2 linked regions of the Hymenobacter tibetensis genome follow. The protein of the gene in region 1 interacts with the protein of each later gene in a pairwise test. Links are inferred from orthologs where the notes say so. Each region holds a gene or a part of one and is shown on either strand. Other genes may lie near its edges. The genes, in order: dnaX and dnaE.

The links.
Region 2: the proteins of dnaX (region 1) and dnaE interact in binary tests that used the Escherichia coli proteins (3 or more experiments, as listed by UniProt). The link is inferred for Hymenobacter tibetensis from one-to-one orthologs.

What each region holds. Positions count from the first base shown.
Region 1 is NZ_CP094669.1:882,882-893,263, reverse strand. What follows is about bases 4,889-7,874. They hold dnaX (DNA polymerase III subunit gamma/tau), read left to right. Parts: upstream 4,889-5,290; coding sequence 5,291-7,459; downstream 7,460-7,874. Other genes in these bases: MTX78_RS03665 (M16 family metallopeptidase), read left to right, coding at 7,615-7,874; MTX78_RS03675 (hybrid sensor histidine kinase/response regulator transcription factor), read right to left, coding at 4,889-4,929. In the rest of the region: MTX78_RS03680 (response regulator transcription factor), read left to right, coding at 1-760; more of MTX78_RS03675, read right to left, coding at 817-4,888; more of MTX78_RS03665, read left to right, coding at 7,875-10,382. UniProt on the Escherichia coli protein: Part of the beta sliding clamp loading complex, which hydrolyzes ATP to load the beta clamp onto primed DNA to form the DNA replication pre-initiation complex.
Region 2 is NZ_CP094669.1:4,519,606-4,531,274, forward strand. Bases 4,606-8,878 are described here. They hold dnaE (DNA polymerase III subunit alpha), read left to right. Parts: upstream 4,606-4,994; coding sequence 4,995-8,678; downstream 8,679-8,878. Outside these bases: MTX78_RS18115 (TonB-dependent receptor), read left to right, coding at 1-809; MTX78_RS18120 (LysM peptidoglycan-binding domain-containing protein), read left to right, coding at 1,032-3,278; MTX78_RS18125 (fatty acid desaturase family protein), read right to left, coding at 3,435-4,505; MTX78_RS18135 (SDR family NAD(P)-dependent oxidoreductase), read left to right, coding at 8,986-9,738; MTX78_RS18140 (GbsR/MarR family transcriptional regulator), read left to right, coding at 10,236-10,754; MTX78_RS18145 (TIGR01777 family oxidoreductase), read left to right, coding at 10,860-11,669. UniProt on the Escherichia coli protein: DNA polymerase III is a complex, multichain enzyme responsible for most of the replicative synthesis in bacteria. This DNA polymerase also exhibits 3' to 5' exonuclease activity. The alpha chain is the DNA polymerase catalytic subunit.

The sequences.
Region 1 (10,382 bases):
CGAGCCTTTGCGGACCAGCGACTACTGCCATATGCCGCATTATTTTCGCACTGCGCTGTTCAATGAGTTCTACCGACCGGTGGCGCTCACTCACCAGCTCATCATGGGCCTCGATGTACCAACCAATGGCCTGGTAACCTGTGCCCTCAATCGTCACCGCCGCGACTTCAGTGAAGACGACCGGCTGGTGATGTCCTTGCTGAAAACGCACTTCGTAGCCGCCATCCGCAATGCTCACACGGTAGCCGAGCTTCAGCGCCCCGCCACCGGTCAAACGCCCACGCCCACCACCATTGGGTTTGCGCGCATTAGCCCCAGCGGCAACATCTTTTCCTGCGATGCGGCGGCCGAGCAGCTACTCCGCACCCACTTCGACGCCTTTGCCAGCACCTTCCTGCCTGGCCCGCTGCTGTGGTGGCTGCACCAGTGGCGCAACACCCCCCTGCTGACCGCCCCCACCGACTTCGTGCACCGTACCGCCCACGCCGAACTAACGGTACGCCTCGTATCCATGAGTGCCAATGAGCTACTGCTGCTAGTAGAGGAACGGGCAGTGTCGTCGGCGGCGGCATTGCAGCGGTTGGGCCTCACCCCCCGCGAGTCCGAGGTTCTCTTTCATCTCAGCCAAGGCCTCGCCGACAAAGCCATCAGCCAGGCCTGCGGCATCAGCTTGCGCACCACCCAAAACCACCTGCAAAACATCTACTCCAAGCTCGGCGTTGATAGCCGCACCGCCGCCGTCCGGTGGGCTCTGGTATAAGAAGGAAGGTGCCACCAAGTGCTAGTTTTCTTACTACTCCTTGGTATGTCTCGCCACTACTTATTCACTTCGCTGGGCGCGTAGCCGAACTGCTTGCTGAAGCTGGTGCTGAAGTGCGCGGGGCTGTTGAAACCGACTTGATAGGCCACTTCCGCCACGTTGCCCACTTGGCCTTGCAGCAGGGCGTGGGCCCGCAGCAGCCGGGTGGTCCGAATAAAGTCGCTGGGCGCTTGGCCGGTGAGGGCCTTCAGCTTGCGGTGCAGCTGCGCCCGGCTTAGAGCCACTTCCTGACTCAGGGCTTCCACGCTGAATTCGCCGTCGTCGAGGTGGCTTTCCACGGCCTGCTCCACCCGGCGCAGAAAGGCTTGGTCGAGGGAGGGCAGGGCGGCCACAGCCGCCGCGTGCTGTTCTAGCGGCGAGACAAGGGCCGAAGGCACGGCAACGTTGTAGGAACCGGGGGTAACCGAAGTAGCAGTTGGCACAGCGGAGGGCTCTGACGCGGGCAGCGAAGTGGGGGCTAAGGTAAAATGGCTTTGCAGACGGCGGCGCAACGTCAGCAGATTGCGCACCTGCGCCCGTAGCTCGCGTGGGTTAAACGGCTTAGCCAAGTACGCATCGGCGCCGGTTTCGAGGCCTTGGAGCTTGTCGCGCGCGTCGGCGCGGGCTGTGAGCAGCACCACCGGAATGTGCGAGGTGGCAGGGTCGGTTTTAAGCTGCTCGCACACTTGGTATCCATCAGGACCAGGCGGCATCATCACATCCGAAAGCACTAAATCGGGCACCGTTTCGCGGGCCAGCGCCACACCGGCGGTTCCGTTCGAGGCCACCAGCACCCGGTACCCAGCCGGCGCCAACGACTCGCAGATGAACTGCTGCACATCAGGATGATCTTCTATAACAAGCACCACCTCCATTTCCGCATCCATTTCCTTCTCGCTCGGTGGAGGCATTGGAGCAGCAGCTACTGCTTCGTTTTCAAAGTGCAGCACCTCCTTTTCGTTGCTAGCTGAAGCAGCCGTTGGCGCACCGGCTAGTGTGTCAGTGGCAAGAGCTTCCACCTCAGGCAAGCCGTCCGTGGCATTGCCGGTAACTGGCGTAGCTTCCGCCACTGCCAACAGCTGTCTGCGGGGCAGCGTCACCGTAAATACGGCCCCTTGCTCCGGCTGGCTGGCCACCGCCACGGTACCGCCGTGCAGCTCGGTTAGTTCCTTCACCAGCGCCAGCCCTAAGCCAGTACCTGTGTGGCGCCCGGTGGCATCAGGGGTAGCGGCCTGATAAAATCGGTCAAAAAGGTGGGCCTGATGCGCCAATGAAATACCGGAACCCGTGTCGCGCACCACAAAGCTGACGGCGCCCAAGGCCGCGGCAGGGCTGGCAGCCTCGTCCCGGACCTCCAACGTAACCTCTCCACCCGCGGGCGTGAAACGAAGAGCGTTGGCCAGCAAATTGGTTAGGATGTCTTCCAGCTTTTCGGGGTCGAAGACAAGCGGCACCGGCACGTTGGGCGTACGCAGGTGCAAGGCCACGCCCTGCGTAGCTGCCATGGAAGTGAACGAAGCCAGCAAGCGCGCCCCAAACGTGGCCGCGTCGCCGGGAACGAGGTTGAGCTGCAAAGCACCAGCTTCCAGCTTACTCAAATCCAGCAGCTGGTTGATGAGGCGCAGCAGCTTGCGGGCGTGCCGCACTACTAAGCTGCTGTGCTTGCGCACCAGCGCCGGATCGGTCGGCGGATTGTCGGCGAGCAGTTCGGCCGGGCCGAGGATGAGCGTAAGCGGCGTACGAAACTCATGGCTAATGTTGGCAAAAAAGTCGGATTTCACCCGATCCAGGGCCTGCAAATGTTCTAGGGCCTGCCGTTCCAGCCGCCGGTTGGCCCGCTCCCGCTCCCGTTCTTGGGTGGCGCGCCGCACACCGAAAATCACTGTTCCAAATAAGCCCGCGTACAGCAGATACGCCCACCACGTGCCCCACCACGGCGGCTTGATGGTGAAGTGAAACCGGGCGGGCCGGGTGTTCCATACGCCGTCGTTGTTGGCGGCTTTCACCTCGAACGTGTAAGGGCCGGGCGGCAGGTTGGAGTACGTAACGGATGTAGCGGTTAGCGGATCAGTCCAGTCGGTGTCGGAGCCAACCAGCCGGTAGCGGTAGCGCACCTTGGCCGGGTTGGTGAGGCTCACGCCCACATAGTCGAAGGTGAGGTGGTTGAGGTGGTGCGGCAGCACAAGACCCGAGCGGGCAGGGGTATCCTTCAGGAAAATGCGCAGCTCGGTCAAGCTAATGCCCGGAGCACGACGGTTGAGTTGGATACCAGCCGGGTCGTAGTGCATCAGCCCGTTGATGGTGCCTACCCATAGCTGATTGCCGCGGGCCAGCACTACGGCATTCTGGTTGGTTTCCTGACCCGAGAAGCCTTCAAGCAAGCCGTAGCTCACCGCCCGCCCCGTCCGCGGATTGAAACAGTCGAGCCCGAGGTTGGTACCAAGCCACACCTGGCCGGTGCTGTCGCACTGCACGAAATACGGGTTGTTGGATTGCAACCCCGCTTCCAAACCGTACCCGTGCATGGTGCGCCCATCGTACCGCAAGAGCCCACTCCCAATGCTGCCTAGCCACAGATTACCGCGTAGGTCTTCGCAAATCGAGCCAATACTGAGCTGCTTGGGCTGCCCCGCCACGCGCTGAAATACATCCTGGCGAGTGTCCACCCGTACTAGCCCAATATCGTCGGTACCGAGCCAGAGCGTGCCGCGCCTATCCCGAAACACCTTCCACAAGCTAGAGGTGCCTAGTCCGCCGTGCTGGGCATCAAACGTGCGGAACTGGTTGGTTGCCGGGTCGAACACGGTGACGCCGGCTTCGCGGGTGGCCAGCCACACCCGGCCGCGGGCGTCCTCGGCAATACTTACCACGAGCTGTCCCGCCAGGCCGAGCACGTGGTCGAAATACGTCCACTGCTTGGCAACTGGGTTGTAGCGGGCAGCACCTCCCCCACGCGTACCAAGCCACACCGCACCAGTTCGGTCCCGGAACAAGCATCGCACGTATTGCCCCAGTGCGCCCGGGCGCAACGGTACCCGCTCAAACAAGGGCCCCGCCGTAGCGCCCGGCCGAAACCGCACAATTCCCAAGCGGGTACCCACCCAATACTCCGTGGGACTTACTGCCTCGATAGCCAGCACTTGGTTGTCGGGCAGGCCATCTTGCGGGGTGTATTGCGTGAACCGCTCATCGGCCAGATGTTGGGTCAGGCCGTTGTCGTGCACGATCCACATGTTTCCTTCCTGGTCTTCCAGGAGGTCGTGGGCTTGGTCGCTGATGAGGCTGTTGCGCCCCCCGAAACACGTAAACCGGCCACCGGGTACGGCGCGGCTCAGCCCCCCGGCCGTGGCTACCCACACCCGGCCCCGCCGATCCTGCACCACCCGTAGCACCTGGTTGGCGCACAGCCCCTCGTCTGTGCCGAAGCGTTGTATGCGCCAGGGCTGGCCCGCGCGGCCACTTACTCGCAGCAAGCCGGTGCGGGTGGCACACCACAACAATGTGTCGCTCACCCGAAACAGGCTGTTGATACTTGCTTGCCGTAGCTCAAGTGGCAGCTTCATGGTAGCAGCTTCCACTACGTGATTTTGGCCTTGCGGCTGGAGGACCACCAGCCCTTTGGTAGTACCCACCCACACGTACCCCGCCGGCCCCGCACCCACGTAACTTACCGAGTCGGAAGGCAACCCAGTGGCCTTAGTGAAGCGCGTTACGAGAGTATCGGTGGTTCGGCAGTCGAGGCGCAGTAGCCCTTGGCCGGCCGTGGCTACCCACACGGTGCTCCCGCCCGCCGGATACACCTGCTGTACGTACCCTAACGCTCCGAGTCCCCGTGGCCGGCACCGCCGCAGTTGCCCATCCCGCAAACTGGATATGCCGCCGTATTCGTGGCCGAGCCAGAGCGTGCCATCGGGAGCGGCGGCTACGGCCGTTACGTGGTTGTCGGACAGGCCTTGGCGCACATCAATGGTCCGGAACTGCTGGCCATCAAACGAGCACACCCCGCCCTGCGTACCTGCCCACAACCGCCCCTGCTGATCCTGGCAGATGGCATACACCACCGTTTGGGGCAGGCCGTCGGTGATGGTATAGTCGCGCGAGGCCAGGGTTTGGGCGTCAGCTGGCCGCACGTTTAGCAGAAGCCTGACCAGCAGACAGCACAACAAAAGAGCACAACGGTGGAACATAGCACAGAACCCAAGGCGAACAGGCTACATCCTGCTGCGCCATCCTTGCCACTGATTATCAGCAAGGTCAGTATTACCAAGATATAGACAAACCGTTGTATTACGTTCCTTTCAGGCAACCAAAAGCACGGGACATTGAAAAATAAACCGTTACTACTGCCACCAACGCAGGCCCCATAGCCGCAGGCGCTTCTCGGCATAACTGGCGCTGTATGGCACCGGCTAGCTCGGTTTCGAAGACTGGAAACTGCTGCCGTTGGCCTTCCAAACCCCGGCTTTTCAAGGTATCTTTGTGGCTAGTCGTATGGAAAATTTCGTTGTTTCGGCCCGTAAATACCGTCCCGCCACGTTTCGCAGTGTGGTTGGACAACAGCACGTCACCACCACGCTGCAAAACGCCATTTCCAGCCAGCATCTGGCCCAGGCGTTTCTGTTTTGCGGCCCACGGGGAGTAGGTAAAACCACCTGCGCCCGGATTCTGGCCAAAACTATCAACTGCGAGTTTGTAGAAGAGCACGTGCGCAAAGGCCGCACGGTTTCCGAGCTGATTGCCGCCCAGCCCGACATCGTGCCCGACGCGCTGCTGGCAGCCCCGAACCCCGATGCTGCGCCGTTCGAGCTGGAAGCCTGCGGCAAATGCTCGTCGTGCCGCGCCTTTCAGGAAAACGCCTCCTTCAACGTGCACGAGCTGGATGCCGCTTCCAACAACTCGGTGGAGGACATCCGCAGCTTGGTGGAGCAGGTGCGCTATGCGCCGCAGCAGGGCCGCTTCAAGGTGTACATCATCGACGAGGTGCACATGCTCTCGAATGCGGCTTTCAACGCCTTCCTTAAAACGCTGGAAGAGCCGCCGAGCTACGCCATTTTCATTCTGGCTACCACCGAGCGGCATAAGATTATCCCCACCATTCTCTCTCGCTGCCAGATCTTCGACTTCAATCGTATTCGGGTGGACGATATTCGGGGGCACCTGCGCCACGTAGCCACGCAAGAGCACATCAAGGCCGAAGACGATGCGCTGCACTTGCTGGCCCAGAAAGCGGACGGTGGTCTGCGCGACGCCCTGAGTATGTTCGACCAGATGGTGACCTTCTCGGGCCACGACCTGACGTACAAGGACGTGGTGCAGAACCTGCACATCCTGGACTACGAGTACTATTTCCGGCTGGTAGATGCGTTGCTAAGCGAGAACCTGTCGGCCACGCTGTTGCTGCTCGATGAAATCATGCAGAACGGCTTCGACCTGCACAACTTTGTGGTGGGCGCGGCCGAGCATTTGCGCGGTTTGCTGGTGTGCAAAGACCCCGTGACGGTACAGCTGCTGGAAGTGTCCGACAACATCCGCAACCGCTACGTGCAGCAGGCGCAGGCGGCGTCGCTGTCGTTTTTGCTGTCAGCACTGAACCTAGTCAGCCTCTGCGACCGGGAGTTCAAGCAAGCCAAAAACCAGCGCCTCCACGTGGAGCTGACCTTGATGAAGCTGGCTTACCTCAACGGCGCAGTGCAGTTTGCGCGCGACTTAAGCGCCGGCCCCGCCGCCTCTGCCGCCAACGGCGAGGCGAAAAAAAAAAGTAGCGTAACCCCGCCCGCCCCTACTGCTCCTGCCCCATCCAACGGCCAACCCGCCGCCAACGGCACCGCTGAAGCGCCGGCAGCATACGGCAGCTCTGCCGTCTCGGCTCGGCCCGCCCCGGTTCCAGCGGCTCCTAAGCAGCCGGTTGTCGTTGACAGCCAACTGGCCCATGCGCCCGCCGACCCGGAGCCGATTGTGCCGATCGAAAGCGGAGTGGAAGAACTGCACGATACGCCCAGCATCGAAGACGAGGCCGCCACGGAAGTACCTACCACGTCCAAGTTGCGCGACACCGTGCCGCACGTCGAAATCGGCAAGCCCAGCATAGCGGGCCACGAGCCGGGCCAGATGCCCGTAACGGCGGCGCCACTACCGCCCCGCCCCGGTATGCCTCCGATGGGCAAACCGCTGGGCCTCACCAGCAAGCTTCCCGGCCTCGGCAGCCTCAGTGCCATGAAGGCGCAGCTCGCCGAGCAAGCGGCGGCCGGTAAAGCACCCGTCGACACCGAGCCCACCGGCCCCGTTACCGGCTTGCCAACCATCGACGACGCCCTGCTCCAACGCGTGTGGAGTGAGCTGACCGAAGAGCGGAAAGCAACCAGCATGAGCGAGTTCAGCGTGCTGAATCGGTCAATTTCGGCCGACGCGCAGCACGTGGTTCGCCTGCGCGTCGACAACCCGGTGCAGGAAGACCAGTTCAACGAGTTCCGGGCCGCTTTCCTGGGCGAACTGCGCCGCCGCACGGGTTACTCACGCCTCAACGTGCAGGTGGAAGTGGTGGAGCAGCAAAGCTCCGGCCGTAAGCTCTACACCTCTTCCGACAAGCTGGAGTACTTAAAAGAGAAGTTTCCTATGCTCGTAGAGATGCAGCAACGGCTAGGGCTGGACGCTGATTTTTAGTCGGCACCACCCAAACTTCTCATACATAATTTTTCGGACTTCGAGGCCGCGGCGGGTGGTTTCGGGCTGGCTGGCGCTTTTTATTCCAGGATAGGCCGCCTATCTTTGATTCCCTTTATTTCTCCGTCCTGCTTACTGCCTGCGCCAGTCGACCTGTGAAAAAATCCTTTCTGCTTCTTGTTCCAGCGCTGGCGACCCTCGGCCTCACTCAATGCCAAACAAGCAAACCCGCTGCTACTGCCGCTACCACGGCGCCGGCCAGCAGTGCAGCTCCCGCCCAGAAAGAAAAGGAATATAAGTACCAGACCGTAGAGGGCGACCCGCTCAAGGCTCGCATCTACACCCTCGACAACGGCCTCACCGTTTACCTCTCTGATTACGACGACGCGCCTCGGATCCAAACGTATCTGGCGGTGCGGGCGGGCTCCAAAAACGACCCCGCCACGGCCACCGGCCTTGCGCACTATCTAGAGCACATGGTGTTCAAGGGTACTTCCAAGCTCGGAACCCAAAACTGGACCGCTGAGAAGACCGAGCTAGCCAAGATCGAGGCCCTGTACGAGCAGTACCGCAGCCAGCGCAACGACCCCGCCGCCCGCAAGCGCACCTACCACCAAATCGACTCGATTTCCAGCGTCGCGGCCAAGTACGCCGTAGCCAATGAGTACGACAAGGTGATGGGCGCCATCGGAGCCAAAGGCTCTAATGCCTATACTTCCGTTGAGCAGACGGTGTATCAGGAAGACATTCCGAGCAACCAGCTAGAGAAGTGGGCCGCCATCCAGAGCGAACGGCTCGGCGAAATGGTACCTCGCCTTTTCCATACCGAGCTGGAAGCGGTGTATGAAGAAAAGAACCGCGGGCTCGACAACGACTTCAGCAAGGAGTTTGAGGCCTTGTCGGCTACTCTCTTCCAGAAGCACCCGTACGGCACCCAAACCACGATTGGCACCATCGAGCACCTGCAAAACCCGTCTATCACGGAGATTAAGCGGTATTTCGACAAGTACTACGTGCCCAACAACGTGGCACTGTGCTTGAGCGGCGACTTGGACTACGACCAGACCATCCGCATCATCGACCAGTACTTTGGCAAGCTGGCCAACAAGCCAGTACCGGCCTTCGAGGTACCCCAGGAAGCACCCATCACGGCGCCCATCACCAAGGAAATAGTGGGCCCCGACGCCGAAAACGTGATGCTCGGCTTCCGCTTCCCTGGCTCTACCTCCCGCGAGGCGCTGGTGTTGCGCATGATGGACAAGATTTTAACCAATGGGCAGGCCGGGCTGATTGACCTCAACCTCAACCAGCAGCAAAAGGTGTTGCAGGCAGCCTCGTTCACGATGCTCAACAACGACTACAGCGCCCACGTGCTGTACGCCACGCCGCGCCAGGGTCAGAAGCTGGAAGAGGTGCGCGGCCTATTACTCGCGCAGCTCGCCAAAGTGAAGAAGGGTGATTTCCCCGACTGGCTGGTTCCGGCCATCATCAACAACGAGAAACTGCAGCGCACCAAGAGCTACGAAAGCAACGAGTCGCGCGCGGGCGCCTTCGTAGATGCATTTGTAGCGCGCCAAGACTGGAAAGAGTACCTCAAGCAAATCGATGACTTTGCCAGCATCACCAAGGAAGAGGTAATGCGCGTGGCCAACAAGTACTATGGCCCCGGCTACGCCGTGATTTACAAGCGCACTGGCAAGGACCCCAACGCGGTGAAAGTGGTGAAGCCTGCCATTACGCCCGTGCCCGTGAACCGTGAAGTAGCTTCCGACTTCTACAAGCAAGTTACCGGCCTCAGCTCCCCAGAATTGCAGCCGGTGTTCCTTGATTACAAGAAGGACATTCAGGAAACCAAGTTAGCTTCGGGTATTCCGGTGTTCTACACCCACAACACCGAAAACAACCTCTTCAACCTGTACTACGTGCTCGACTTGGGCACCAACAACGATCCTAAGCTAGGCCTCGCCGCCGATTACCTGCAATACCTCGGCACTGATAAGTACACGGCCGAGCAGCTGCAGCAGGAGTTCTACAAGCTCGGTTGCTCGTTTGCGGTAAGCAGCGGCCAGGACCGCATTTTCGTGAGCCTCAGCGGCCTCGATAGCAACATGGAACCAGCGTTGCAGTTGTTCGAAAGTTTGCTGGACGCGCCTAAGCCCGATGCTGCCGCTCTCCGGAACATGGTGGCTGGCGTGCTGAAGTCGCGTCAGGATGCCAAGCTCAACAAGCAAGTGATTCTGAGCCAGGCCATGGTGAACTATGCCAAGTACGGTTCTAAGAATCCCTTCACCAGCCAACTCAGCGAGAAAGAACTAAAGGCCCTGAAACCCGAGCAGCTAACGGCTCTCATCAAGAGCATTCCGACCTATCAGCATCGTGTGCTGTACTATGGGCCGCGCAGAGCAACCGGGCAACCTGAGACTGTATCAAGCAAGCGATATGACGGCACCGCAGGGGAAATTTCGTATGGGTTGGGGTTGACAGAAGTCCTCAACATCAACCACCGCGTACCTGTCAAACTCACGCCGGTACCGGCTAACAAGGACTTTGCGGAGCAACCCATGAACTCACGTAAGGTCTATTGGGTGGACTACAACATGGTGCAGGCGGAAATCCTATTCCTCTCGAAGGGTCCGGTTTACGACAAATCCATTGTACCGACCACTAGCCTTTACAACGAGTACTTCGGGGGTAGCATGGGCAGCATTGTGTTTCAGGAGTTGCGCGAGTCGAAGGCGCTGGCCTACTCGGCTTCCTCGCGTTTTGCCAATGCCGATAAGGCGGGCCGTAGCAGCTACAACCTCAGCTACATCGGCACCCAATCCGACAAGTTGCCGGAGGCTATGGCAGGGATGAACTCCCTACTCAACGATATGCCGGTGGCCGAAGCCAACCTGCAAATTGCCAAGAACGCCATCCGCAA
Region 2 (11,669 bases), 3.6 Mb from region 1 along the record:
ACATCACTAATAGTACCATCTACGCCACATCGGAGCCCCTCACGGTAGCGGGCGTGGTGATACCAGTGGGCGGTCAGCTTACTCGGCCCGTGAACTTGGATCAGCAGTATTCGGTACGCTCGTTCGCCAACTACAGCTTGCCGTTGTCCTTCATCAAGTCCAATCTAAATATTAATGGCAACGTTGGCTTTTCGCAAACGCCGGGCTTGGTTTTCAACGAACTCAACTACAGCCGAACGCCATCTGGTGGGTTGGGGGTGGTGCTGAGCAGCAATATCAGCCCCGAACTGGACTTCACTATTTCCTCGAATTCCAGCCAGAACTACGTGCGCAACAGCTTGCAGCAGCAGCTCAACCGGCAATACTTCCGGCAGAACACGTCGTTGCGCCTTTCCTGGATTATCACCAAAGGTATTACGCTGCAATCCGACGTCAACCACCAATACTACAATGGTTTGTCGGCGGGCTTCAACCAGAGTTTTGTGCTGTGGAATGCCTCAATAGGCAAGAAGTTTATGGCCAAGCAGCAGGCCGAGATTAAACTTTTCGCCTTCGATTTGCTGGGCCAGAACAACAGCATTCAGGTCAACAACACCTCGGCGTACACCGAAGACGTGCGCACCAATATTCTGCAGCGCTACCTGATGCTGATGTTCACCTACAACATCCGCAGCTTTGCTGGCAACGGCCGCCCGGACGCGGCTCCCGGCGACGAGCAGCCAAGGGAACGACGCCCAGGCGGGTTCCGGCCCGAGGGCGGAGGCCGACCTGGCGGAGGCGGTTTCGACCGGCCCGGTGGGGGCTTGTAACCGAGCTTGCTTTCCCGCTTAGGCGGAATGAAAGGGCGGGATTTGGCACTATCGGTCAACAAACCGCTGTCGAATCCCACCCTTTTGCATGCTACATCAGGCAGGCATCCCGCCCAGGCGTGGGCTTGAAACCGCCTTTCCGGCATTTTTTCGCCTACTTTGTACTATTGGAGTCTGGATGGGCAACCGTAGCGCAGCCAGGGCTTCGCACTTGCCTTGACTATGAAACGTATTCTTTTTGCACTGCTGTGCTGCTTGCCACTGTGGGCCGGTGCCCAGAGTGTGCCGGTTCCGGCCGAGCTAGATTTCGCAGGCCTGCACCTGCGCTTCACCAACGGTGGCCAGAAAGCAGTGCAGCAAAAAGTGGATGCCTTACGCAGCCACGCTTCCTCGTTCCAAGCCCGCGTCAACCTCGCCGACGCCTACTTCCCTATCATTGACCGGGTATTGCAAGAAGAGGCCGTGCCGCTGGACTTCCGCTACTTGGCCGTGCAGGAAAGCGGCCTTCAAGGAGATGCGCAAAGCATTCATGACGCCGTTGGTTACTGGCAGTTCAAGCGCGAAACCGCTCTCGACTATGGACTGGTTATGACGGATGTAGTGGACGAGCGCAAGCATATTGTGGCCTCCACGCACGCAGCAGCCAAGTACCTGAAGCGCAACAACAACCCGCTGCACAACTGGGTTAACACGCTGTTGAGCTACAATTTGGGTTCGGGCGGGGTGAAGTCGTACACGCTACCTACTGATTTCGACGCTACGGAGGTGGAAATCTCCGAGAAAACCCACCCCTACATTCTGACCATGCTGGCGCATAAGGTGGCGTACGAGCCGGCCGTGGGTCAGAATCCGAAGCCGCCTCTCACTTTTCAGGAGTTTCCGGCACCAGCTGGCTTTACGCTGGTCAACATTGCTCAGACCCTGCAAACCGACCCTGCCGAAATGGCGCGCCACAACCGCTGGCTGCTGACCACCACCGTCCCGAACGATAAAATTTACACGATTATCGTTCCGGTAGTGGACGCTATTCAGCTTACGGCCATTGCGGCTCAGCAGAAGAATGCTACTTCCGGCCAGCTGCTTAACAAGCCCGAAACCGACCCCCAAAACGCCGAGTACGTGCGTGTTAACGGCATCCGCGCCCTGATAGCCCTGCCCGGTGACACCAAGGAAAGCCTGGCAAAGCGCGCCAACCTGAAGGTGCGCAAGTTCATGCAGTTCAATGACCTGTTTGCCTTCGACAACTTGGTGCCCGGCCAGCCGTACTTCGTGCAGAAAAAGCGCGACAAAGCAGCCAGCGAATACCACGTAGCCCAAACCGGCGAGAGTGTGGCTGCGGTGTCGCAGAAGTACGGCATCCGGGCCAAGGCTATTTTCAGCAAGAACCGTATGGCCCGCAACGAGGAGCTTCGGCCGGGCCGCATTCTGTGGTTGCAACACACCCGCCCCCGCGACGTGGCCATCGAATATGCTGATAGTAAGAACTCTGCTGCCTTGGCGGCCTTTGAACGCCCTGCTAGCAAGCCAGCTGCGCCGCCGGCACCCGTTGCAACAGCGCCCAAAAAGCGTCAGATTGATAGCACAGAGCCTTACCGGGGCAAAACCTCGGAAGCTTCCCGCGTAGTGGAAGACGCCGTAGAAGTAACTGACTCCACGTTGGTTACCCAGGGCCTCGTAACCCAACCTGACAGCGCCACGGACGCGGTGACTGAAAACCTCAACGAGCTTCCCGCTCCTTCGCAGCCCCTTGAAACCGCAGCTACGCCAGCACCGGCTACTCCCCGCACCGTGTATGGTGGTCAGCCAGCCAAGAACGAGCCCCCCGTGCTTGCTCCCGCAACAGACAGCACCGACACGCTGCAAACAGCTGAGGTGGAGGCAACTCCTGCCCCTGCTAACACAGCAGTTCCCAAGGCTGTGGCAACGGCACCTGCAAAGCCCGCACCCGCTACACCCGCTGCCCCCAAACCCGTTGCCCCTCCTGCTCCGGTAGCGACAAAGAATCCAGCAACCACTCCACCTGCTACAACCACAATAGCGCCTATTCCAGGCAATGGCTTACACGTGGTGCAGCCACGCGAGGGGTTGTACGCCGTGGCCCGCCGCTATGGTCTGCGCCCCGCCGACCTGATTGCGTGGAACAGCCTTCCTGATAACCCTTCCCTGGTCGTGGGTCAGGCGTTGCGCCTTACTGCGCCACAAGCCACTGCTACCACTTCGGCACCGGCACCGGTAGTACCAGTTCCCTCGGTTAAGCCAGCGGGTGCAGCGCCAGCCCCCACAAAACCAGCCGCCGCCGCGCCCGTCAACGAGGTAGCCACGGTCCGCCATACGGTAGCGGCTGGCGAGTCGATGTACGCCGTTTCGCGCAAGTACGGCGTCACTATCAAGCAGATAATGGAGTGGAATGGCAAGCCTGACTTCAACGTGCGGCCTGGCGAAGTCCTCCTTATCAAGCCGGCCAAGTAGCCCTATCCACTAGTACTAAAAACGCAAGCGGCATCTGCTACGATAGCAGACGCCGCTTGCGTTTTTAGGTTAGGCACATTGCCGAAAAAGGATTCGGGCAGAAGCTAAAAGGTTGTTCCTACTACTCTCTTGGTTGCTTCAGTATCGTTTACGTCCTTAAGCTGCCACTCGCTCCGATGACACCACTGGCACTATGCGTTGGGTACGGACCTTAAGCATAGAAATAACTTCGGCGTCGGAAGCATAGCGGTTGCCGATGTTCACGAAGTGCCGGGCTAGCAGGTCGTAGCGGCGGGTCATGAGGTAAGCGAAGATGTGCAGGAAATGAATGCCGTCGAACACAATGGCATCGTTCTGCGCGTACTTATCCACGTCTTTTAGGAAGGCGGCGGGGTGCTCCGTCCAGTGCAGCGCAGGCTTGAGGTGGTGGCTGATGTGGTAGCCGTCGTTCCAGCACTTGTGGTTGTATTTCGTGTTGATGCAGGTTACGCTATTGGTGTAGCAGTTGCCGGGGTCATTGGCATCAATAAACGAGTGCTGGCTCCAGTTGCCGAGCATCATCACCGCCCGCGTTACAAGCACCGGCAGCACCAGCACCACGAACGTTGCTGGTAGATTCACAAACGCCAACCCTATGCATGCCACAATGTACACCACTTCGCCGCGCAGCAGACGGTGCCGCAGCTTTGGCTTCTGGTTGCGCGTGAAATATTGCGCTAGCCGCGGGATGCCTACTAGAAAAAAGCTTCCCAAGTAGCGGCCAAAGCTGAGTATCGAGTCACGCTGATAATCCATCGTGGAGCTTTCATCGTGCTCCATGTTGTTCTCGGGGTGATGCATGCCCAAGTGGTGGGTGAAGTACGTCTCGGGGGTTTGCCCGAACAAGGGCCCAATCACCCACGGAATGTAGTGGTTGAATTGAGCGTACTTCTTCTTGAACAAGATGCGGTGGCTGGTGCAATGCAGCATCAGCCCAAATGGCCCTTTAAAGTAAAACGTGGTCAGAAACATGTACACGGCCAGCGCCGCCCACCACACTCGGCTGTCGAGGTTGGGCCAGAACAGTACGGCTACTAGTGGCAGCAGCGTACAGGATATTTCCAGAATCAGGTACACAAAGGGCAAATCCCGTTTGTCTTGTATGAACTGTACTAGAAAGTGACCGAAGCGAGAGAGTGGAGCCGTCTGGTCATAAACCGGATCAGTGAGGGGTGCCAAATGCTTCATGGAGACAATACTGACCGGTATGCCCGGCCTTGGGTGATGTAGAAGCTAGATAGGAAACCCGAAAGTAAAGAAAGTCGTTTGGGCGCACGCAAGCAGCCTAAAGAACTTGATTATCAAGGCACTAACAATCTTTTGTAGATACTATAGCAGTAATAACACCTTTGGTACTCAATGCACCAGTATATATACTATTCTACATACAAGTGCGTATGCAAGCTAACTAGTTTACAGCAGATGGGGTTCCGCCTGCAGGGGAAGTACCCAAATTATGTGGCGCAGTAGGCCACACAAAACCAGCCTTTTCCGAGCCACCCCAACAGGTTGCGGACACTGCTGAGCACCTTGTAGCAAGGAGAAAGCCCGTGAAGCACCTTATTACGAGCTGCGGTGATACGCCAAAATCCCTTGCCGCGCACTCTTTCCTTGCCGCCATTTCGTGGGTAACTTTACTGTCCGCTTCGCGCCCTAACGGCGGGAGGCGCATTGCCCATGGCCGTTTTCTCGCACCTGCATTCCCACACCCAATATTCTCTTCTTGATGGCCAGGCCAGCATCAGCGCCCTGATGAAAAAGGCGCAGGCCGATGGCATGCCCGCCGTTGCCCTCACCGACCACGGCAACATGTTCGGAGCCTTCAACTTCGTAGCAGAAGCCAACAAGTACAACGTCAAGCCAATTGTGGGCTGCGAGTTCTACATGGTAGAAGACCGCCACAAGAAGGCCTTCAGCCGCGAAAAAGGCGAACGTGACAAACGCTACCACCAGCTGCTATTAGCCAAAGACCAAGCCGGCTACCATAACCTGAGCAAGCTTTGCTCGATGAGTTTTATCGAAGGCGTGTACTCCAAGTTCCCGCGTATCGACAAAGAGATTCTGCTCAAGTATCACGAGGGCCTGATTGCTACGTCGTGTTGCATTGGCGCTGAAATTCCGCAGGCCATTCTGTTTGAGAGTGAGGCCAAGGCCGAAGAGCTGCTGAAATGGTGGCTGGACGTGTTCGAGGACGATTACTATATCGAGATTCAGCGGCACGGGCTGATGAATTTCGATGGCACCGGCAAGAGCCAGGAAGACGTAAACCAAGTGCTGCTGAGCCTGGCCAAGAAGTATAACGTGAAGGTGATTTGCACCAATGACTCGCACTACGTCGACCAAACCGACTTCGCGCCGCACGACATTTTGCTGTGCGTGAATACCGGCGAGGAGCACAGCATTCCGGTTGGCGACTTCCAAACGCAGTATTTCCGTCTGATTTCGCAGGACAACAAAGTTCACTACGACCACCTCGACAACCTGCGTCATTTGTCGGCGCAGGATGCTACCATCCGTCGCCAGCTTCAGCGCATCGACGAGGAAGCCCAGGGACCCAAGCCTCGGGCCCGCTTCGGTTTCGCCAACGACCAGTTCTACTTCAAGACCCAGGCGGAGATGAACGCCCTCTTCGCCGACGTGCCGGAGAGCTTAGACAACACCAACGAAATTGTAGATAAAATCACGCCGCCCAAGCTGCAGCGCGATATTTTGCTCCCCAACTTTCCGCTCCCGGCCGAACACCCCACTGCCGACGCGTTCCTACGTTACCTCACGTTCAAGGGCGCTTTCGAGGGCGAAAAACGCCGCTACTCCGAGCGCACGCCCGAAATCGAGGAGCGGCTGGACTACGAACTGCGCGTGATTGAGACGATGGGCTTTGCGGGCTACTTCCTCATCACCCAAGACTTCATCAACCACGGCCGCAACATTGGCGTGGCCGTAGGGCCGGGCCGGGGCTCGGCGGCCGGTTCGGCAGTGGCCTACTGCATTGGTATCACCAACATTGACCCCATCAAGTACTCGCTGCTGTTCGAGCGTTTCTTGAATCCGGAGCGCGTGTCCATGCCCGATATTGATATCGACTTCGACGACGTGAACCGTCAGAAAGTCATCGACTACGTGGTGGACAAGTACGGTAAAACGCAGGTCGCTCAGATTATTACCTTCGGTACCATGGCGGCCAAATCGTCTATCAAGGACGTGTCGCGGGCCATGGATCTGGCCTTGCCGCTGGCCAACGACCTGGTGAAAATGGTGCCCGACCAAGTGGGTACTACACTAGCCAAAGCGTTTGCCGAAAACCAGGAACTGGATATGATCCGGCGCGACGATGCGCCCGACAACCTGCGCGGCCATATCCTGCGCCTCGCCGAGAAGCTGGAAGGCTCAGTCCGCAACACCGGCATCCACGCCGCCGGCGTCATCATTGCCCCCGACGACATCACCAAGTACATTCCCGTTTCCACCTCCAAGGATTCGGACCTGCTGGTTACGCAGTTTGATGGCAAGGTGATTGAGAGTGCCGGGATGCTCAAGATGGACTTCCTGGGCTTGAAGACGTTGACTATTATCGTCGATGCCATCAACCTAATTGAGCAGAACCACGGCGTTAAAATCGACATCGACGCTATTCCAATTGACGACCAGAAAACCTACGAGCTCTACCAGCGCGGCGACACCATCGGCACGTTCCAGTTTGAATCCGAGGGTATGCGCATGTACCTCAAGGACCTCAAGCCCACCAACATCGAGGACCTGATTGCCATGAACGCCCTGTACCGGCCGGGCCCGATGCAGTTCATCCCGAACTTCATCAACCGCAAGCACGGCCGCGAACCGGTAGAGTACCCGCACGAGTTGTTAGAGCCCATCCTGAACTACTCGCAGGGCATCATGGTGTACCAGGAGCAGATCATGCAAACGGCCCAGATTCTGGCCGGTTACTCGCTCGGCGGCGCCGACTTGCTGCGCCGCGCCATGGGTAAGAAGGACATGAAAAAGATGGCTCTGGAACGTGAGAAATTCACGGAAGGCGCCGAGAAGCTACACGGTATCAAGGCCAAGAAAGCCAACGAGGTGTTCGACGTGATGGAAAAGTTTGCGGCCTACGGCTTCAACCGCTCCCACTCCGCCGCTTACTCGGTGGTGGCTTACCAGACCGGCTACCTCAAGGCCCACTACCCTGCCGAGTACATGGCCGCCGTGCTCACCAACAACATGGGCGACATCAAGAAGGTGACGTTCTTCATCGAGGAAGCTCGCAAGCAAGGTGTAGCCGTACTCGGTCCCGACGTCAACGAATCTATCTTGAAGTTCAACGTGAACAAGCAGGGCCAGATTCGTTTTGGGATGGCTGCCGTGAAGGGTGCCGGCGAAGCTGCCGTGGAAGAAATTGTGACGGAGCGTACCAAGAACGGTCCGTACGCCGACATTTTCGACTTCTCGCGCCGCGTGAACCTGCGGGCCGTGAACAAGAAAACGTTTGAAAGCATGGCCCAGGCCGGTGCCTTCGACTCGTTCGAGCGCTACCACCGCCGCCAGTACATCGAGGCGCTGAGTGGTGACCAGAACGTCATTGAGAAGGCCATGAAAGTGGGCCAGCAGCACCAAGCAGCTAAAGAATCGGCCCAGCAGAGCCTATTCGGAGGCGGCGGCGACATGATGGCTATTCCCATGCCCAAGATTCAGGACATGGAGCTGTGGAGCCCCACCGAGAAGCTGCGCCGTGAAAAGGAAGTGGTAGGCTTCTACCTGTCCGGTCACCCGCTCGACGACTTCAAGCTGGAAATCGACTCGTACTGCACGTGCGGCCTCGACAAAATTGAGAACTACAAGAACCGCGACATATCGGTGGCTGGGCTGATTTCCAATGTGTTGTTCAAAACCACCAAGACCGGCCACCCCTTCGTGAGCTTCAACGTGGAAGACTACGAATCAAGTTTGAACCTGGCCTTGTTCCGCGACGACTACTCGAAGTTCTCCCCGCTCATCAACCCCCGCAACTACGACAAAGAGCAGGTGCCGCCTATGTTCATCCGCGGCAAGTTCCAGCAGCGTTTCCGCGACTCCGATCAGTTCGAGTTCAAGATCATGACCATGGAGCCGCTGTTCCACGTGGCCGAGAAGCTCTCCAATGGCGTGCGGGTGCAGCTCGATCTGCGCACCATCACCGAGCCCTTCATGGACCGGTTCATGGCCGCGGTAGAGGAAAGCCAGGGCAGCAAAAAGCTGGAAATCAAGTTTGCGGAGCCCCACGAACACTTGGCCGTGGACACTTATTCGCGTCGCTACCGCATCGAGCCGAAAGCGTTCATTGCCCGGATGCGGGAAATGGAAATTGACGCCTGCCAGCTGATTTAAGGAGTTATACGATTCCATTCCGGAAAGAATAAGGGCAGTAGTGGGCGTCCACTACTGCCCTTATTCTTTCCGGAAGGCATATTGCTGGAACAGACACTAGTGGAAATTGCCAACAGCCTAGCCTTCGTCGATGTGCCACTTCTCGCCCTTCTACCGCCGCTATGCTGCCGTAAGCCCCAGCGCGTTTCGCCCGCTGCCCGCCGTGCCAATTTGATTTCTACAAGAAGCGGATTGGCTAATACAACCGCACCGGCAGCAGGCTAGAGGACCTTTGTCGTGTTCACGTAATACGGCAAATACACTCTGTATGAATACTTCCAAAATCGCGCTTGTAACCGGCGGTAGCCGGGGCCTGGGCAAAGACATGGCCCTCAAACTAGCCCAACAGGGCATCGACGTCATCCTCACGTACCGCAGCCAGCAAGCCGAAGCGGCGGCTGTGGTCGCCGACATCACAGCCTTGGGTCGCCGGGCCGTGGCCCTGCCCCTCGACGCAGCTGAACTGCGCACCTTCGAGGCGTTTTTCGCTGAAGTCACCACGGTGCTGGCCGATACCTTTGCTACCGACCGGTTCGACTTTCTCATCAACAACGCCGGCACCAGCCTGAGCGCCCCCATTAGTGAGACAACCGAGGGGCAGTTTGATGAGATGCTCCAGGTGCACTTCAAGGGCGTGTACTTCCTCACGCAACAGGCGCTGCCCCTGCTGCGCGACGGCGGCCGGATCATCAACGTTTCCACCGTGTCGGCGCGTAGTTCCTATGCGGGCTTTTCCGCCTATGCCAGCATGAAAGGAGCAGTGGAGGTCTTCACGCGTTACCTGGCGCTGGAGTTGGGTAGCCGAGGCATTGCGGCCAACGTAGTCGCCCCGGGCGCCGTCTTTGGGGGCGGAGCGATGCCGGATACACCCGAGATGCGCGCTTGGGTGGCCCAAGCCACGGCCCTGGGCCGCACGGCCGAGCCCGACGATATCGGCGGCATCGTCGCGTTCCTCTGCACCGATGCGGCCCGCTGGCTCAATGGCCAGCGCTTAGAGGTAACCGGGGGGATAGTGCTGTAAACGGGCTGACGAATTACTTCTTGTGCGTTATACCTTACGCCACAACACGCAGTTACCGGAACCAGTAACTGTGTGCTGTGGCGTTTAAGGAAGAAAAAAGGGCATAAACAACTTGAGTGCTTCGCGTGTAAATCCGCTCTTTCGGGAGAAGTCCGCCCTATACGGTGATGCCGGAAGGAGTACCTTGGCTGGAAAGCTATCCAAAAACGACGCCGAGCTCACCCAGAAAAAAGCTCATTTTGGGTATCTAGTGAGCATAATAGAGCTAGATTCTACGACACGGGTAGAGCTTCTGCACACCGTCGACACGGGGGAAGCCTAAAGTACAAGCAGTTGCTGGCGCTGGGCTATGAATGCACTTATAGCAATGGGGCTAACCTCCGCGCCGGCATCTTGCAAAACAGCATCGACACCAAAGCAAAGTTTATCTACTACGTGTAGCAAAATAAACTTTCAATTTTTATTGAAAGTTTAAAACCCTCGCCTATATTTACACCATGCAACTCGAAGAAGCCAAGCGCAAGTTCATTGAAGGCTGGGGTACCCTGGGATCGGCCTGGGGCGTGAGCCGCACAATGGCACAGGTGCACGCGTTGCTGCTGGTGTCGGCGGGGGCGTTGAGCACCGAGGATATCATGGAGCAGTTGCAGATTTCTAGAGGCAACGTCAACCTGAACGTACGGGCGCTAATGGACTGGGGCTTGGTGCGCAAGGAACTACGGCCTGGCGAGCGGCGCGAATTTTTCTCGGGTGAGAAAGACATTCACAAGGTGGCCACGCTCATCATGAAAGAGCGGCGGCGGCGCGAACTGGAGCCGATTATGCGCGTGCTCAGCGAAATCAAGCAAGTGGAATCTTCCTCTACGGTTTCTGAGGCCGAAGCCAAGGCTTTTTCTGAAACGATTGGCAACATCCAAAACTTCGCTGACCTAGCTGACCGTACGGCTGCCACGATCATCAAGGCCGATGAAAACTGGTTTATCAGCACGTTCATGAAAATAATGCGCCCTGGGTAATGCGTGAGGCTTATTTTTTTACTTGTAAGTTTCAATATTTTTTGAAAATTCTATAAGATCAAATGCCTTGTTGTTGCGCTTCCTTATTCACCAAGATTCCAAATCATGCATAGCTTCCCTGAAAACCAACCGAAACTTGTTATTGCCGGCGGCAACGGATTTCTGGGCAAGCATTTAGCTGCGTACTTCAAGAAAGCAGGCTACCGAATTGTAACGATTGGGAGGCAGAACACAACGGCTCCCAACCATGTGCAATGGGATGCGCAGACGCTTGGCGCTTGGGCGGCAGAGCTGGAAGGCGCAGCTGCCTTACTTAATATGGCAGGCCGTACCGTGGATTGTCGTTACACGGAGGCCAACAAACGCGAGATAAGCAACAGCCGCGTCGATAGCACTCATATTCTGGGGGAGGCAATAGCCGCTTGTCAGAATCCCCCACAAGTGTGGCTAAATGCATCTACTGCTACCATCTACTCCCATACAACTGGCGCACAGCCCGCTAACACGGAAACCAGTGACACAAATGGCACTGACTTTTCAGCAGGAGTAGCGCGGGCATGGGAAGCGGCGCTATGGGACGTTGACTTGCCCAGAACACGGCGAGTGGCACTCCGAACCTCTATTGTGCTGGGTGCTGATGGCGGCGCGTTTCCGGTGATGGCAAAACTGGCGAAGCGCGGTCTGTGTACGCCGCAGGGCAGCGGTAGCCAATGGATTAGCTGGCTACACATCCTAGATTTCTGTCGCGCAGTGGAATTTCTGCTGACGGCCACTGGCCAAGAAGGCGTCTTCAACGTCTGTGCTCCTACGCCACTGACAAACCGGGAGTTCAATGCATTGCTGGCTCGCACGCTCCGTCCTGCATTCCGCTTGCCACAACCCGTGTGGCTGCTGGAAATAGGAGCCTTTCTGCTA